Regions from separate parts of the Paenibacillus glufosinatiresistens genome, predicted to be linked through region 1. Evidence: riboswitches for the same ligand, from Rfam matches in the RefSeq annotation. Region 1 holds a riboswitch; the other holds the start of a gene.
The links. A riboswitch is a leader RNA that binds a small molecule or an ion and turns the genes downstream of it on or off. The one in region 1 is predicted to bind glycine.
Positions count from the first base shown of each region.

Region 1 (5,263 bases):
GCCGCTGCGGTCGACCGTCTGGCCGACAATGCGGCCCGGCATGCGCCGCATCAGAGGCTCGGCGATGGCGAAGTAGCCGCAGGTCGGTCCGCCGAGCGAGGCGCTGATGCCGAGCGGCTGGGCGTCGCCGACGACGATGTCGGCGCCGAGGCGGCCCGGCGCTTCCAGCAGGCCGAGCGCCAGCGGGTTCGCGCTGACGACCAGCAGCGCCTTGGCGCGGTGCGCCAGCTTCTCCATGGCGGCGAGATCCTCGATGCCCCCGAAGAAGTTCGGGTACTGGACGAGGACGGCGGCCGTCCGGTCGTCGATCGCTTCAGCCAGCGCTGCGGCATCGGTGACGCCGTCCGCGGCCCGGACGGGGACGATCTCCAGGCCCAGCCCGCGGGCGGTCGTGGCCAGCACGCCCCGGGCCTCCGGATGCACGGCGTCGGAGATGACGATCCGCGTCCGCCGGGTCTGGCCCGAGGCGAGCACCGCCGCCTCCGCGAGCGCCGTCGCGCCGTCGTACATGCTGGCATTGGCGACCTTCATGCCGGTCAGCTCGCAGATGTAGGACTGGAATTCAAAGATCGCCTGCAGCTCGCCCTGGCTGATCTCCGGCTGATACGGCGTGTAGGCGGTATAGAATTCCGAGCGGGAAATGACATGGTTGATAACGACCGGGATGTGATGGTCGTACAGTCCGGCTCCCAGGAAGCTGACATGGGAATCGAAATGGGCGTTGCGTCCGGCCAGCCGGTTCATATGGCGCAGCAGGGCGTATTCATCCAGCGCTTCCGACAGGGGAAGCCTTCCTTGGTAGCGTACGGCCTCGGGAATATCGGCGAACAAATCGTCCACGGTCTGAACCCCGATGGTTCCCAGCATGGCGCTGCGGTCTTCTTCGGTCATCGGCAAATAACGGTGTCTCATGCAGGACTCACTCCTTGGATCGAATGGATGGAACAGGCTGTGCCCGGTAAAAAGGGGTCTTCACGACTTCCGCCTTCAGGCGTCTGCCGCGGATCTCCACCTCGACGGCGCTGCCGATGGCGGCATAGGCGGCCTCGATCAGCGCCAGCCCCAGGCTGCGCTTCAGGGTCGGCGACTGGGTGCCGGTCGTCACCTCGCCGATGCGCCGGCCGTCCGCGTAGACCGGATAATGGCAGCGCGGAATGCCGCGGTCGATCATCTCCAGACCGACCAGGCGGCGGGGCGGGCCGCCTTCCTTCTGGGCGGCGAGCGCCTCGCGGCCGATGAACTCGCCTTTGCCGAGCTTGACGAACGGGCCGAGGCCCGCCTCCAGCGGAGAGATGTCCGGCGACAGCTCCTGTCCGTAGAGCGGCAGCCTGGCCTCGAAGCGGAGCGTGTCGCGGGCGCCGAGCCCGGCCGGCAGCAGCCCGTGCTCCCGGCCGGCTTCCAGAAGGCCGGTCCAGAGTGCGACGGCTCCGGCGGCCGGCGCGTACAGCTCGAAGCCGTCCTCGCCGGTGTAGCCGGTGCGGGAGAGCAGGACGGGGACGCCGCACACCGTCGCCCCCTCCAGGAAGCGGAACGGCTTCAGGGCGGCGGGGTCGGCGTCCGTTACGGCCGAGAGAATCGCGGACGCCGCCGGACCCTGGAGAGCGAGCAATGCCGTCTCCTCCGAGGCATCCCGAAGACTCGGGCCTCCCTCCGCCGGGAGATGGAGCTTCAGCCACTCGAAATCCTTGACGGTATTGGAGGCGTTCACGACCAGCATATAGCGGCCTTCGCCCAGACGGTACACCAGCAGATCATCCACGGTGCCGCCGTCCGGGTAGCAGAGCAGCGAGTATTGGGCCTGCCCGTCTTCAAGCCCGCTGACATCATTCGTGGTCATCCGCTGAAGGTACGCTTCCGCGCCTTCTCCGGTAACGAGGAACTCGCCCATGTGCGAGACGTCGAACAGCCCGGCAGCGGTGCGAACCGCTTCATGTTCTTTCTGGATGCCGACGAACTGCACGGGCAGCTCCCAGCCTCCGAAGTCGATGCACCGGGCATCCGGGAAGGCGTCGGCCTGCGCGCGCAGGGGCGTTTTTTTCAGGTGGTCCATGTGTTCACTCTCCTCCGCGATTTAGAATGGCATGCCAAAAAGGACAGGCAAAAGAAGGAGGCGCCTCTGGCGCGCTCGCGCTTCTTTCGCTCTGTCCCTTGTACCTGAGAGTTGCCCCGCTGCCTCACGGCCCCTGCCTGCCGGACGCTCTGCGTCCGGGCGGGCAATCGGCTCCGCCTGGCATAGATGCGGGTTTCCCCGTTGGTGACCGCTTCTCCCCCATGCCTAAGGCTGCATCGGGCGGCGGTGCTCTCCAGAGATGCGTCCGGTACAGGTCCTTTTGCCTGAGAGATTCACCCGGCTTGCATCCGGGCTTACTCCTTCGGCGCCGCCTTCAGCAAGCGGTCTCTCCCTGCACCCTCATTCGCCTGACCTATGTGATTCTTCTCACTCCATTAAACCCGCCTTTCCCGTATGCTGTCAACGAGAAGAGGAGAAATGTTCGTGATTTTTTTGTGGTATCCGCTTTCAATCAGCTGAATCGCACAAGGTCTGGCAGCTGCCTGTCAGCTTTTCCGTACGTTATCCGGGCGTTGACGGTTGACACGGCGGAAGGGTATCCCGTAGTCTTAGTTTGATGAAATTCACGAGTGAAGGGACGGCGTAGGAAATGAGCGAAGTGTTGGATCACCTCCGGTACAGCGAAGAACACGAGTGGGCGCAGCAGGGCGAAGGACGGACCGTCCGTGTAGGCATCACCGACCATGCCCAGCATCTGCTCGGAGATATCGTATTTGTCGAATTCCCGGAGGTCGGCGCGGCGGTGACGGCGGGCGACAGCATCGGCAGCATCGAATCGGTCAAGACGGTCTCCGAGCTGTATACCCCGGTATCGGGAACGGTGACCCGGATCAACGAGGAGCTGGAGAACCGTCCCGAGCTGCTGAACGAGCAGCCTTACGGCGAAGGCTGGATCTATGAGCTGGAGCTGGACGGGGAGTTTGAGGCGGCGGTGGCGTCTCTTCTGGACGCAGCGGCCTACAAGGAAATCATCGGCGAATAAGACGCGGATCATCACGGAAGAAGGCTTCGGACCCGGAGAGTGCGGGACCGAAGCCTTCTTGGGAGGGAGAAGGAACTGGATGGCGTGTAGAAGGACTGCCGCCGGGGCGCGGTTTCGGGAGACGGGGAATGAAGGCGCAAGGCGGTGTCGCCGTATGCCTACTCGTCTCTCTCTTCGAGCTGCTTCAGGCGGGCGGCGGCTCTGTCGAGCGCGGCTTTGCGCTGGTTCATCCGGCGCTGCTGCTCCTGCTCGATCCGCAGGAACTCGGCTTCGTCCAGCTCCATCCACCGGCGCAGCCGGTCCGCTCCCGGAGCCGGAGGCGAAGCCGGACGTCCGCGTTTGGCGCCTGCGTAGCAGAGATACTTGTGCCTCACTTCCAGCGCGCACTCGCGGAACTCCGGGTAGAGCAGGCGGGAGAGGCTGCCCGCGTAGAACGTCTGCTTGTGGTCATGATAGGGATGGTAGCCATAGGGCACGGTGACGATCAGCTTGCCGCCTCTGGCCAGCAGCCCGGAGGCGCGGGCGATCAGCCGCCCGGGGTGGGCAAAGTGTTCGAGGATTTCTCCGAGAATCACGGTATCGAACCGGTGCTCCCCGGCCGTGAAATCCAGAATGCTGGCCAGCTGGAAGGCGACATGATCGCGGACCGGCTTCGATTCCCGGGCACGTTCGGCTCTTGCGAAGCGGAGACTGGCTGCGTCGAGATCGATGCCGGTGACGGAGAACCCCTCCCGGGCGAGCAGGATCGAGGCGATTCCCTGGCTGCAGCCGACATCCAGAACCCGGCTGCCCGAAGCTTGGGCGCAGATCCAGTGGATGCGGGATCGCGTAGCTTCATGCGAATCCTCGGAGTTGATCTGTCCGTAATAGCGTTCGCTGACCCGGTCGTTATTGGGCATGGTTCTCCTCCCCGCCGGCGCGTCCGCCGCCCAAGAGAACGATCCGTCCGCCCCGGCAGCCGCGCGTGGCGTTGCGGGTATCCAGGATAAGCGGCGCATGATCGGCCATCGCCTGGTAGTCGACTCCGCTGTGATCGGTCGTAATGACCACAAGATCGGCATCGGCCCAGACGGCGGGGCCGCCCTTCAGCGAAGCGAAGGTCTTCTTGCCGAGCCGGAACGAGGCGACATAAGGGTCCGCATAGGAGACGGCGGCTCCCTTCCGGCGCAGCAGCCGGAACAGGTCCAGAGCGGGAGATTCCCGCACGTCGTCGATATCTTTTTTGTAGGCGATCCCCGAGAGGAGGATGTGCGCTCCCCGGAGCTTCAGACCCCGTTTCTTCAGCAGTTCCTGAATCCGCCGGACAAGGCGGTGAGGCTGTCCGCGGTTGATCCGGTCCGCCAATTCGATAAAAGCAACCGGCAGGCCGAGCGACTTGGACTTCCAGGAGAGGTAGAGGGGGTCCACCGGAATGCAGTGGCCGCCGATGCCGGGACCCGGATAGAAGGGAAGGAAGCCGAACGGTTTGGTCGCGGCGGCATCCAGCACCTCCCATACGCTGATTCCAAGCCGTTCGCACACGGGCGCAAGTTCATTGACGAGTCCGATATTGACGCTGCGGAAGGTGTTCTCGAACAGCTTGGCCGTCTCGGCCACAGCCGGAGAGCTGACCGGAACCACCCGGTCCAGGAAGGAAGCGTAGAAGGCCGTTCCGGCTTCCAAGCAGCGGGCCGTGACGCCGCCGACGATTTTGGGCGTATTGGTGACGCTGTAATGAAGACTGCCGGGGTCCACCCGCTCGGGAGAGTAGCAGAGGCAGTAGTCCTCTCCCGCCTTCCAGCCTCTGGCCCGCTCAATCGCCGTCCGGATCAGCTCGTCGGTCGTACCGGGATAGGTGGTGCTCTCCAGAACGACGAGGCATCCGCGGCGCAGATGGGGAATCGCTCCGTCCAGCGCGGAGCGGATGAACGAAATGTCCGGGCGGTGCCTTCCGTCGAGCGGGGTAGGCACGCAGAGAATCGCGATATCGGCTTCGGCCAGCGCGGCAAAATCGGTGCCGGGCCAAAAGCCTCCCCCGGAACCGGGGGATTGGCCGCCGTCGGCGGCCAGGACGGAGACCAGCGCCCCGTCGCTGACATCGAGACAGTAGGAATGGCCGCTGCGGAGCGCAGCGACCTTGCCGGCGTCGATATCGACGCCGCGCACCCGGTAGCCCGCCCGGGCGATGGCCGCGGCCATCGGCAGTCCGACATAGCCGAGCCCGATTACGG
Region 1 is NZ_JAVFHT010000005.1:43,011-48,273, reverse strand. Features, by position in the region: gene gcvPA (aminomethyl-transferring glycine dehydrogenase subunit GcvPA) at 1-912, opposite strand, end outside; gene gcvT (glycine cleavage system aminomethyltransferase GcvT) at 920-2,050, opposite strand; glycine riboswitch at 2,313-2,414, opposite strand; gene gcvH (glycine cleavage system protein GcvH) at 2,661-3,053, shown strand; gene RBI05_RS08055 (class I SAM-dependent methyltransferase) at 3,212-3,952, opposite strand; gene RBI05_RS08050 (nucleotide sugar dehydrogenase) at 3,942-5,263, opposite strand, start outside.

Region 2 (5,263 bases), on a different contig from region 1:
GCTGAGCTACGGGTATTTGTCGGGCGAGAACATCACCGGCATTGAGCAGGGCCGGCCGCTGTTCATCCGTTCGCCGGAGAGCCGGTTCAATCTGGCCAACTTCATGCGGGTCCATCTGTTCACCGCCTTCGGAGCGCTGAAGATCGGCATGGATATTCTGACGCAGCGGGAGAAGGTTGCGATCGACAGCATCCTGGCCCACGGCGGATTGTTCAAGACGCCGGTAGTGGGACAGCGGATCGTGGCGGCCGCGCTGAACGTGCCGGTCTCCGTGATGGCGAACGCCGGCGAGGGCGGCGCCTGGGGCATGGCGGTCCTGGCCGCTTATCAGAAGGATCGCGAAGAGGGCGAAGAACTGGCCGACTTCCTGGAACGCAAGGTGTTCAAGGACGCCCAGGCGCAGGAGGTCGCTCCTGTAGAGTCGGATGTGCAGGGCTTTGAAGCCTTTATGGAGCGCTACCGGCAAGGGCTGGCAATCGAGGCGGCAGCGGCGGAGCATCTTACGGAGAAAGGAAGGGGATAACATGCTGGAACAACTGAAGGAAGAAGTGTATGAGGCCAATCTGGATCTGCCCAAGCACGGGCTGGTCAAATATACCTGGGGCAATGTAAGCGCGGTGGACCGGGCGAGCGGCCTGTTCGTCATCAAGCCGAGCGGCGTCGGCTACGACCGGATGAAGCCGTCCGATATGGTGGTCGTTGATTTCGACGGCAACGTGGTGGAAGGAGACCTCCGCCCCTCCTCGGACACGCCGACCCATGCCGTACTGTATAAGCACTATTCCCAGATCGGCGGAATCGTGCACACCCATTCCACCTGGGCGACCGTGTGGGCCCAGGCCGGGCTCGATGTACCGGTCATGGGAACGACCCATGCCGATACCTTCTACGGGTCCGTACCCTGCGCCCGGTTCCTGACGCAGGAGGAGATCGACCGCGGCTATGAAGCCGAGACCGGCCGCGTGATTATCGAGACCTTCGAGCAGCGGGGCCTGGATGTCATGGCAGTGCCCGGCGTTCTGCTGAAAGGCCATGCGCCGTTCACCTGGGGCAAGGATGCCAAGTCGGCGGTCATGAACAGCGTCGTGCTGGAAGAGGTATCGAAGATGAACCTGTTCGCCCGGGAGCTGAACCATTTAGCCGAGGAGCTGCCGCAGCGGATACTCGATAAGCACTATCTGCGCAAGCACGGCAAGGATGCGTATTACGGGCAGAAATAGGAAGCGGGGCAGCCGCTTCGCGAGGGAAGGCCAATACGGCTTCCGGACATTCGCTGACTGGAGACTGCAATCTTTATTTAAATGGAATGGGCAACTGGAGGAGCGGCAGCGTTCGTCTTTGTCTTTCGGATTTCAACCGCCGCCAGCGGCTAATCGAGAAATCCGGAGACAATCATTCCATTCATTTCGTTCTGCCAAACCAACCGTAAAGGATGATACTCATGTCAACAGCCATTGCCAAGGAATTCTGGTTCGTCGTAGGTTCGCAGCATTTGTACGGGGAAGAGGCGCTGTCGGAGGTCAAGGCGCATGCCCAGGAAATGACCGATGCCCTCAACAAAAGCGGAGTTCTGCCTTACCCGCTTGTGCTGCAGGATCTGGCCGTCAGCGCCGATAAGATTACTTCGATTATGAAGGAAGTCAACTACCGCGACGAAGTCGCCGGCGTCATCACCTGGATGCACACCTTCTCTCCGGCCAAAATGTGGATCCGCGGCACGAAGCTGCTTCAGAAGCCGCTTCTTCATCTGGCTACGCAGTACAACGAGAGCATTCCGTGGGCGACCATCGACATGGACTTCATGAACCTGAATCAGGCCGCTCACGGCGACCGGGAATACGGCTTCATCAACGCCCGCCTGAAGAAGCAGAACAAAGTCGTCGTCGGCTACTGGGAGCGCCCGGAAGTGCAGAAGCAGATCGCGGAATGGATGGATGTGGCGGTTGCCTACAACGAGAGCTTCAATATTAAGGTAGCCCGGTTCGGCGACAACATGCGCAACGTCGGCGTGACGGAAGGGGACAAGGTAGAGGCCCAGATCCAGTTCGGCTGGACCGTGGATTATTTCGGCATCGGCGATCTGGTGGCGTACGTGAACGCCGTTACGGAGGAAGAGATCAACGGGCTGTTCGCGGAATATGCGGAGCTGTATGACTTCGATTACGGCAGCTACAGCAAGGAAGACTGGGAAGCCAGCGTCAAGGTGCAGGTCTCCTACGAAATCGCCCTCAAGCGCTTCCTGGACAACGGCGGTTATAATGCGTTCACCACCAATTTTGAAGACCTGCACGGGATGAAGCAGCTTCCGGGGCTGGCCGTTCAGCGGCTGATGGCGCAGGGCTATGGCTTCGCCGGCGAAGGCGACTGGAAGACGGCCGCGCTGGACCGTCTGCTGAAGGTGATGGCGCACAACCGGAACACAGGCTTCATGGAGGATTATACGTATGAGCTGGCCGCCGGCCAGGAAGCCATCCTCCAGTCCCATATGCTGGAGGTAGACCCGAGCCTTGCGTCAGGCAAGCCGAAGGTTCTCGTCTCCCCGCTGGGAATCGGCGACCGCGAAGATCCGGCCCGGCTTGTCTTCGACGGCTCAGCGGGAGAGGGCGTCGTCGTGTCGATGGCCGACTTCGGCACGCATTACAAGCTGCTCATCAATGAAGTAACGGCGTTCGAGCCGACGGTTCCGGCACCGAACCTGCCGGTGGCCCGCGTGCTGTGGACCGTCAAGCCGAACTTCCAGGACGGCGTCAAAGCCTGGATTGAGAACGGCGGAGGCCACCACACCGTCGTCTCCCTGAATCTGACGACCGACCAGATCGTGTCCTACGCGAAGCTGGTTGGATTGGAATACGTCGTCATCAAGTAACGGCAGAGCAGAGCGGACGGGTCAGCCCGTCCGCTCTATTTTCAATTATGCGACTTATGTCACTGTATGGCAGGTTTAATAAAAAGTATGATAATAGCCATCCGGAGCGCGCCGCCGCCTCCATAACTTCATATTATTCACAAGCTATGATTGCTATGGATCGTACTATAGCAGGAGCAGCTTCTGGAGAGACTGCGGATATCCGCAGCGCCGAAGGGTTCACCATCTCAGGCAAAAGGACAGAAGAGTACTGAATACCAGCCATCCATACCGGCTATGCCGGAGCGGAGGAGGGTATTTATTATTCTTGCAGCAGGAGACTGGAGTAGATCCGGTCTCTTTTTTTTTGGCTTCACAAAGACTCATAGGAATTTGAAAGGGGAACAGAGCATGGCACAACAGGAATTGAAGCGGGAGCTGGCCAACCGGCATGTTCAGCTGATCGCGATCGGGGGGACAATCGGCACAGGGCTGTTTCTGGGCTCGGGCCGAGCGATCGAAAAGGCCGGCCCGTCCATCATGCTGACGTATATCCTCGTGGGCGTCGCCGTATTTTTTGTCATGAGAGCGCTGGGAGAGCTGCTGCTGTCCAATAAAGGCTATCAATCGTTCACGGACATTGCGGAGGATTATCTGGGTCCCCGGGCCGCCTATGTGACCGGCTGGACGTACTGGTTCTGCTGGATTATGACGGCGATGGCCGATGTGATAGCGGTGGGCGTGTATGTGCAGTACTGGTTCGACATCCCGCAGTGGGTTCCGGCGGTCGTCTGTCTGATCATTCTGCTGGGATTGAATCTAATGACCGTCAAAAACTTCGGGGAACTGGAATTCTGGTTTGCCTTAATTAAAGTGGTTACCATTCTGGCGCTGATCGGGCTTGGCGTGGTACTCCTGATCACGGGTTTGAAGACGGACGCAGGCTCAGTGACGGTACGCAATCTGTGGATGCACGGCGGGGTATTTCCGAACGGCATTTCGGGATTTCTGTATTCGTTCCAGATGGTGGTATTCGCCTATGTCGGCGTTGAACTGGTGGGTGTATCGGCGGCGGAAACGTCGAATCCGGAGAAAAATATCCCTTCGGCGATCAACAAAATTCCGCTGCGGATTCTGTTCTTCTATGTGGGAGCGCTCTTCGTGCTGCTCTGCATCAACCCTTGGACCCAGCTCAGTCCGGCGGAAAGTCCGTTTGTCCGGACCTTCACCTTGGTCGGGATTCCGGTTGCCGCAGGAATTATCAACTTCGTCGTCCTGACGTCGGCCGCATCCGCCTGCAACAGCGGAATGTTCTCGACCAGCCGGATTCTGTACAACTTAAGCCGGAACCGCCAGGCTTCCGCCCGCTTCGGCGCTCTGAACCGCAATCATGTGCCGGGCAACTCGCTGCTGGTGTCCACGCTCGTCATTTCCGCAGGGGCCCTGCTGAGCAAGCTGGTTCCGGAGCAGGCGTTCGGCATCGTAACGACGGTGAGCGCGATTTGTTTCCTGTGGGTGTGGGCCGTCGTGCTTGTCTGCCATATCCGTTACAAGAAACAGCGTCCGGATTTACATGCGGCGTCCGCATTCCGAGCGCCGCTGACACCATTTGTCAATTATGCGGTCCTGGGGCTGTTTGCGGCGATTCTCCTCATTATGCTGGTTGCCGATGAGACGCGGCCGGCACTGCTGTTCACGCCGCTCTGGTTCGTGCTTCTGTACACGCTGTATGCCTTGCGCAGCCGCAAAGGGGAGAGCAGCCCGGCAATTGGCGGAGCGCTGCCTGAAGGTCCGGCAGAACTGCCCCGCTAAGAACCGGAACCGTCCGGCGGCGGGGCCGTGCTCTCCTCTGCCTGTCTGCGGAATTCGCTTGGAGAGCAGCCCATGGCCCGGCGGAAAACCTTAATAAAATAACTGACGTTATCGAATCCGGCATCCAGCGCGATGTCGGATATTTTGCGTTCGCCCCCCCGCAGCGCCTCGGCCGCGCGGGCGACCCGGTAGTCGTTGATATACTCCACCGGCGTCTTGCGGGTCATCGCTTTGAAGAACCGGCTGAACTGGCCCTCGCTCATATGCACGAGCCCGGCCAGCTCGGCGACGCGAAGCGGTTCGGCATACCGCTCCTGAATATGGAGCAGCACCGTCTTCAGCCGGTTCAGCTTAGCGCTGTCGGCTTCGCCGGTCTCGCTGCGGTTGTCGGCGCGGCCATCGGGAGCCAGCAGCGCCAGCAGCTCCAGCAGGGCGGCCTTCAGCCGGATGCGGAAGCCGGACGGCTGTTCCCCGTAGAGCGCGGCGATCCGGCCCAGCGTGTCCAGCAGCTCCCGCTGCCAAGGGACGGCGGGACGCAGCACCCGCGGGAAGGTGCGCCGCTTCTCCCGGAGCGGCAGCACCGCCGACTGCTGCACGGCGTCGTAC
Region 2 is NZ_JAVFHT010000016.1:49,331-54,593, reverse strand. Features, by position in the region: gene RBI05_RS15305 (xylulokinase) at 1-523, shown strand, start outside; gene RBI05_RS15300 (L-ribulose-5-phosphate 4-epimerase) at 525-1,220, shown strand; gene araA (L-arabinose isomerase) at 1,442-2,866, shown strand; glycine riboswitch at 3,040-3,119, shown strand; gene RBI05_RS15290 (amino acid permease) at 3,257-4,657, shown strand; gene RBI05_RS15285 (helix-turn-helix transcriptional regulator) at 4,654-5,263, opposite strand, start outside.
Region 2: linked by a shared signal. The riboswitch ahead of RBI05_RS15290 (amino acid permease) and the one ahead of gcvT (glycine cleavage system aminomethyltransferase GcvT) in region 1 are both predicted to bind glycine.